Regions from separate parts of the Stenotrophomonas sp. YJH_SMC_135 genome, predicted to be linked through region 2. Evidence: predicted binding sites of a transcription regulator. Region 2 holds the regulator's gene; each other region holds the start of a gene.

Region 1 (2,266 bases), on a different contig from region 2:
GGCGCCACCATCCTCTATATCGAGGACAGCCGCGTGGTGGCCGAGGCCACCAAGCGCATGCTGGAACGCCAGCAGTTGAACGTGCTGCACGTGGTCAGCGCCGAAGAAGCGTTCACCCTGCTCACCGCCGAGTCGCTGGGCCGCAGTCGCCACCGCATCGACCTGGTGCTGACCGACGTCACCCTGAAGGGCGAACTGAGCGGTCGCGACGTGGTGCAGCGCGTGCGCGTGGATTTCGGCTACGGCAAGCGCCGCCTGCCGGTGCTGGTGATGACCGGCGATGGCAACCCGCACAACCAGACCGGGCTGCTGCAGTCCGGTGCCAACGACCTGGTGCTCAAGCCGATCGAAGAACGGCTGCTGGTCACCAAGGTGCTGTTCCAGCTGAGGCTGGCCCGATTGAACGATGGACCTCTGTTGCGATGATGGATGAAGTAGCCGACACCCCGACGATCCAGCTGGAACCGAGCTGGAAGCAGCATGTCGGCGATTACCTGTTGCAGCCGCAGATGCGCGAGCTGTCCAGCTTCCTGCGCCAGCGCAAGGCCAGTGGCGCGGCGGTGTTCCCGCCCGGCCCGCAGATCTTCGCCGCGTTCGACGCCACGCCGTTCGAGCAGGTGAAGGTGGTGATCCTCGGGCAGGACCCGTACCACGGTCGCGGCCAGGCACATGGCCTGAGTTTCTCGGTGCCGCCGGGCGTGCCGGTGCCGCCGTCGCTGCTGAACATCTACAAGGAGATCGAGAGCGATCTCGGTATCCCGCGTCCGGACCACGGCTGCCTGATTCCGTGGGCGCAGCGTGGCGTGCTGCTGCTCAATGCGGTGCTGACGGTGGAAGAGGGCAAGGCCGGTGCGCACCAGGGTCGTGGCTGGGAAGGCTTCACCGACCACGTGGTGGATGTGCTCAACCGCGAGCGCGAAGGGCTGGTGTTCATGCTCTGGGGCGCCTATGCGCAGCAGAAGGGCAAGGTGATCGACACCCGCCGCCATCGCGTGCTGAAGTCGCCGCATCCGTCGCCGCTTTCGGCCCATCGGGGCTTCCTCGGCTGTCGTCATTTCTCGATGGCCAACGAGTACCTGCAGCGCCGCGGCCAGGCCCCGATCGACTGGTCGCTGCCGCCGCGCTCGGCACTCTGAGGGCCGGCGGGCCGCTGGGCCTGAACAGCGGGCAACGTTCCCGGGCCTGAATGGGCCTTCAGAACGGCCCGTTCAGCTCCGCTTGACCGGAATCGGCCGCTTTACGGCAGGTAATTGCTTGAATTCCAAGGGATTGTGAATCCCGAAAAGCGTGCTCGCCACTGTCATCAAATCGCGCTACGGTAGGGCTCTGTTTGGGACCAGTGTTGCATCAATGGGACGCTGGAACTTTTTCCTCCTTTAGCAGTCCAATTGCCGGACTGCTAAGATGGGTGCCTATGAGCCAGAACACCTCTACTGCCCTTGTGGCAAACAATCTCCCGATTCCCAGTGCGCTCGGTTCGCTGGACGCCTACATCGGTGCCGTGCACCAGATCCCGGTGCTGTCGGTCGATGACGAACAGGACCTGGCCCGTCGCTTCCGCGACGGCAACGATCTGGACGCTGCCCGCGAGCTGGTGCATTCGCACCTGCGCTTCGTGGTGCACGTGGCCCGCGGCTACAACGGCTACGGCCTTGCCCTGGGCGACCTGATCCAGGAAGGCAACATCGGCCTGATGAAGGCGGTCAAGCGCTTCGACCCGGACATGGGCGTGCGCCTGGTTTCCTTCGCGGTGCACTGGATCCGTGCCGAGATGCACGAGTTCATCCTGAAGAACTGGCGCATCGTGAAGGTCGCCACCACCAAGGCGCAGCGCAAGCTGTTCTTCAACCTGCGCAAGTCGAAGACGCGCCTGGGCTGGATGAACGCGGCGGAAGTGAGCGCGGTGGCCAAGGACCTGAACGTGTCCGAGCGCGAGGTCATGGAAATGGAGTCGCGCCTGTCCGGCCGCGATATCGGTTTCGATGCGCCGACCGACGAGGACAACGAACACGCACCGCCGTCGCCGGCTGCGTTCCTGGTCGCCGATGACGAAGACCCGTCGATGGCCTACGAGCGCGAGGACAGCGAAGACAACCAGATGCAGCTGCTGCGCGAAGGCCTGGCGGAACTGGATGCGCGTTCGCGTGACATCATCCGCCGCCGCTGGCTGGATGCCGACAGCAAGGTGACGCTGCAGGAGCTGGCCGACGAGTACGGCGTGTCGGCCGAGCGCATCCGCCAGGTTGAAGCGAACGCGCTGAAGAAG
Region 2 (2,266 bases):
CCGAACGCTGTGTTTCCGGTCGCCCGGCGCGTTCAGCGTCGGGCCGGGTGACGGGACATTCCCGCCTTCCGGCCCTGGAGGGGTCAGTCGGCGGCCACCACCACCAGCGCCGGCCGCAGCAGGCGCTCGTTGAGCAGGTAACCCTTCTGGAACACGGTCACCACGCTGCCCGGGGCGGCGTCTGGGGCCGGCACCTGGCTGATGGCCTGGTGGTGTTCCGGGTTGAACGGCTGGCCGATCGGGTCCAGCAGGACCAGCCCGTTGTCGGCGGCAACCTTCAGCAGCTGCTTGTAGGTCAGCTCCAGGCCCTCGCGCAGCGGATGCGGGTCATCGCCGGCCGCCTTCAAGCCGGCATCCAGGCTGTCGAACACCGGCAGCAGCTCGCCCAGCAGCTTCTCGTTGGCGAACTTGCGGGCCTGCTCGATGTCACGGGCAACGCGCTTGCGCTGGTTCTCGAGGTCGGCGCGCTCACGCAGCGCATCGGCCTTGATCTGCTCGACCTCGGCGCGCAGGCGCTCCACTTCGTCGTTGACGCCGGCGGCGGCGGCCGCATCGGCGGCAGTCTGCTGGGATTCGATATCTGGATGTTCGTGGTTCATGTCTGGGTCCCTGGCGGTCAGTCTCCGCCTCCACCCACCCTAGTGTGGGCGGGATGCTGCGTTTCAAGCGTCGGATGTTCCAGGAGTGCGCCCGGCTGGCGAAAACGCCGCGCCGAGTACATCGGCAGTAGCCTGGACCAGCGGGATCATCCGGTCGTAGGCCATCCGCTTGGGGCCGATCACGCCCAGCACGCCCAGCACCTGGCCATTGGCGGTATAGGGGGCGGTGACCAGCGACACCCCCTGCAACGGCATCATCCCGGTCTCCTCGCCGATGAAGATGCGCACCCCCGGGGCCTGGATGGTGCGCTCCAGCAGCTGCAGGATCTCGCGCTTGCTGGAGAACAGCTCGAACAGCTCGCGCAGGCGCTCCAGGTCGGACAGGTCCTGCACCCCCATCAGACGGGTCTGCCCGGCCACCAGCATGTCATCGGCCGCCGGCTGCAGGGCCTGCTCGGCCAGCTCGATGCTGTGCGCCAGCAGCTGCTCCAGCTCCGAACGGGCATCACGCAGTTCCAGCAGCAGGCGGGTGCGGATCTCGGCCATCGGCAGGCCGGCGAAATGCGCGTTGAGGTAGTTGGCGACCTGTTCCAGCTGGCCCGGCGCGAACTCCTGGCGGGTCTCGATGACCCGGTTCTGCACCTCGTTGTCGGCGAACACCAGGATCGCCAGCACCCGGCGCCCGTCCAGCGCCACGAAATCGATCTGGCGGAACGCGAACTGCTCGCGCCGCGGGGCGCTGACCACGCCGACGAAGTGGCTCATCGCCGACAGCAGCTCCGAGGCGCTGCCAAGCAGGGCCTGGGTGCTGCCGCCGCCGGCCAGTTCCTGGCGCAGCCGGGCCAGCTCGCCTTCGCCCGGCGGCTGCATCTGCAGCAGGCTGTCGACGAACACCCGGTAGCCATGTGCGGTCGGGACGCGCCCGGCCGAGGTGTGCGGCGAAGCCAGCAGCCCGAGGTCTTCCAGGTCACCCAGGATGTTGCGGATGGTGGCCGGACTGACCTCCAGCCCGGCCACGCGCGCCAGCGTCTGCGAGCCGACCGGCTCACCGTCCTGGATGTAACGCGCGATCAGCGTGCGCAGCAGATGGCGCGCACGCGGGGCAAGCTGGTCGGGAGAACCGTGCATGGAATCAACCTGTGAGACACGGACACTAGATAATGGCGGCGGATCACCTTGGCAAGTCATTGGACCTCCCGCGCCCGCGTGCTAGCGTTGCGCGGCTGCTGACACCCCCTTACCCATGCTCAGACATCTTTCGATCAAGGATTTCGCCGTCGTCCGCGCCACCGAACTGGAGTTCGGGCCAGGCATGACCGTGGTTTCAGGCGAGACCGGCGCCGGCAAGTCACTGATGGTCGACGCGCTGGGCTTCCTGTCCGGCCTGCGCGCCGACAGCGGCGTGGTCCGCCACGGCGCCGCGCGCGCCGAGCTGTCGGCCGAGTTCGCGCTGGACCAGCTGCAGGCCGCGCGCCAGTGGCTGGCCGACAACGAGCTGGACGACGAGGAGCAGTGCCAGCTGCGCCGCGTGATCCGTGCCGATGGCGGCTCGCGGGCCTGGATCAACGGCCGCCCGGTGACCCTGGCGCAGCTGGGCGACCTGGCCTCGCTGCTGGTGGAGATCCACGGCCAGCACGAGCAGCAGGCCCTGCTGACGCGCCCGTCGC
Region 3 (2,266 bases), on a different contig from region 2:
GTCCAGCTCGTTGTCCAGGCCCGAGCCTTCTTCAACGGTGATGACGCCTTCCTTGCCGACTTCCTTCATCGCGTCAGCGATGATCTGGCCGATCGACTCGTCCGAGTTGGCCGAGATGGTACCGACCTGGGCGATCGCCTTGTCGTCGGCGGTCGGCTTGGAGATGTTCTTCAGCTCGGCGACGGCGGCCGAGACGGCCTTGTCGATACCGCGCTTGAGGTCCATCGGGTTCATGCCGGCGGCAACGGCCTTGGCGCCTTCGCGGATCAGGGCCTGGGCCAGCACGGTGGCGGTGGTGGTGCCGTCGCCGGCATCGTCGTTGGTGCGCGAAGCAACTTCCTTCACCATCTGCGCGCCCATGTTCTCGAACTTGTCAGCCAGTTCGATCTCCTTGGCGACGGAGACGCCGTCCTTGGTGATGGTCGGCGCGCCGAAGCTCTTTTCCAGCACGACGTTGCGGCCCTTCGGGCCCAGGGTGGCCTTGACGGCATTGGCGAGAACGTTGACGCCGCGCACCATGCGCGAACGGGCGTCTTCACCGAAACGAATATCCTTGGCAGCCATTGCATTTACCTCATTGGTAGCGCCGGACGATGCCCGGCGGCTGGGAGTTTGGGATCAGGTTGAAACAGGTCGCGCCGGGGCTCAGCCGATGACGGCGAGCACGTCGTCTTCGCGCAGGACCTTGTATTCGACGCCTTCGCTCTTGTACGAGCTGCCGGCGTACTGGCCGTAGATGACCTTGTCGCCGACCTTCAGCGACGGCGCGCGCACGTTGCCGTTGTCCAGCGGCTTGCCCGGGCCGACGGCCACGACCTCACCCTTGGTGGACTTTTCCTTGGCCGAGTCGGGGATGACGATGCCACCGGCGGAGATTTCGTCGGCTTCGATCGGCTTGACCACAACGCGGTCGTGCAGCGGCTTGATGCTCATAGGAGACCTCTTAAGTGATTGATTGGTCTAAAAAAGTCCGGCGATGTTAGCACTCACCCCAGGCGAGTGCCAGAACCGCACGTGAAGAAACCCGACAACGTCGGGAGCAGGGCAGAGATGGAGCCCCGCCGCCCCCTTTCAAGGGCGGAATGAAAAAATTTTTCCGCCCGCGCGCCTCGGCCAAGGCGTCGGTCCTGGACAATTTCGGTGACAAGCGTCGCACTGTCAGATATCTGACGTTCATTTACGACAAAGTGTCACTGGATCGGCCTTAGGCTCGGTCAGGCATTCCCAATCACAAGGAGTAGTCGATGCGATTGCTGTCCCCGCTTGCCGCCGCCTGCCTGCTGGCACTGGCCGCCGCGCCGGCCCAGGCCGAGGTTTTCATCAACGAACTGCACTACGACGACAGCACCGCCGCCGGTGACGTCGGCGAAGCCATCGAAGTGGTCGCCACCGCCGGCGAGGACCTGTCCGGCTACCGCCTCTACCTCTACAACGGCAGCAATCCTTCGGCGGCCGCGGTCTACGCCAACAACCCGGTCCCGGCCGGCACCGCCGCCGGCTGCGGCAGCGCGACCATCGCCGTGGTCAACTACCCGACCAACGGCATCCAGAACGGCCCCAACGACGGCATCGCCCTGGTCGATGCCAGCGGCAAGGTGGTCCAGTTCCTCAGCTACGAGGGCGCCATCACCGCCTCCGGTGGCCCTGCCGCCGGCATGACCAGCCAGAACATCCCGGTGGCCGAGACCAACAGCACGGCCGCGGGCACCTCGCTGCAGCTGACCGGCAGCGGCAGCCAGTACACCCACTTCACCTGGGCCGAGTCGGCCAGGCAGACCTTCGGCAGCTGCAACAACGGCCAGACCTTCAGTGGCGGCGGCACGCCGGGCCCGAACACACCGCCGTCGGTCTCCACCACCACCCCGGCGCAGGGCAGCAGCACCTTCCCGGCCGCCGCCGACCTGGAAGTGGTGTTCAGCGAGACGGTGAACCTGGCCAGTGGCGCCTTCGCCCTGAGCTGCGGCACCTCCGGCAGCGTGCCGTTGACCTTCCCGGCCAGCGGCCGCAGCGTGAAGCTGTCCACCAACACTGCGCTGGTGGCCGGTGAGGCCTGCCGCTTCGACATCCGCGCCGCGCGCATCACCGACCTGCAGGGCGCGCACCCGGCCGCCGACAGCCGCATCGCCTTCACCGTGGCCAGCACCGGCGGCAATCCGGACCCGGGCAACCCGGGCGTGCCGGCCGGCTACTACTCCAAGGTCAACACCAGCAGCCCCAGCCAGCTGCGCTGCTCGCTGCATGCCACCATCAAGGGCCACACCGCCTA

What was found. The regulator HrcA, encoded in region 2, represses chaperone genes, less so after heat shock. The targets are predictions, from matches to a motif close to TTNGCACTCNNNNNNNNNGAGTGCNAA.
Region 1: the regulator HrcA is predicted to act here: its motif matches at 1,377-1,403, upstream of rpoH (RNA polymerase sigma factor RpoH).
Region 3: the regulator HrcA is predicted to act here: its motif matches at 980-1,006, upstream of AC5P98_RS07675 (co-chaperone GroES).

What each region holds. Positions count from the first base shown of each region.
Region 1 covers NZ_JCAFVN010000002.1:210,359-212,624, forward strand. The annotation lists gene AC5P98_RS07485 (response regulator) at 1-426, shown strand, start outside; gene ung (uracil-DNA glycosylase) at 423-1,136, shown strand; gene rpoH (RNA polymerase sigma factor RpoH) at 1,415-2,266, shown strand, end outside.
Region 2 covers NZ_JCAFVN010000001.1:1,026,402-1,028,667, reverse strand. The annotation lists gene grpE (nucleotide exchange factor GrpE) at 84-599, opposite strand; gene hrcA (heat-inducible transcriptional repressor HrcA) at 663-1,727, opposite strand; gene recN (DNA repair protein RecN) at 1,843-2,266, shown strand, end outside.
Region 3 covers NZ_JCAFVN010000002.1:247,158-249,423, reverse strand. The annotation lists gene groL (chaperonin GroEL) at 1-564, opposite strand, end outside; gene AC5P98_RS07675 (co-chaperone GroES) at 646-933, opposite strand; gene AC5P98_RS07670 (endonuclease) at 1,245-2,266, shown strand, end outside.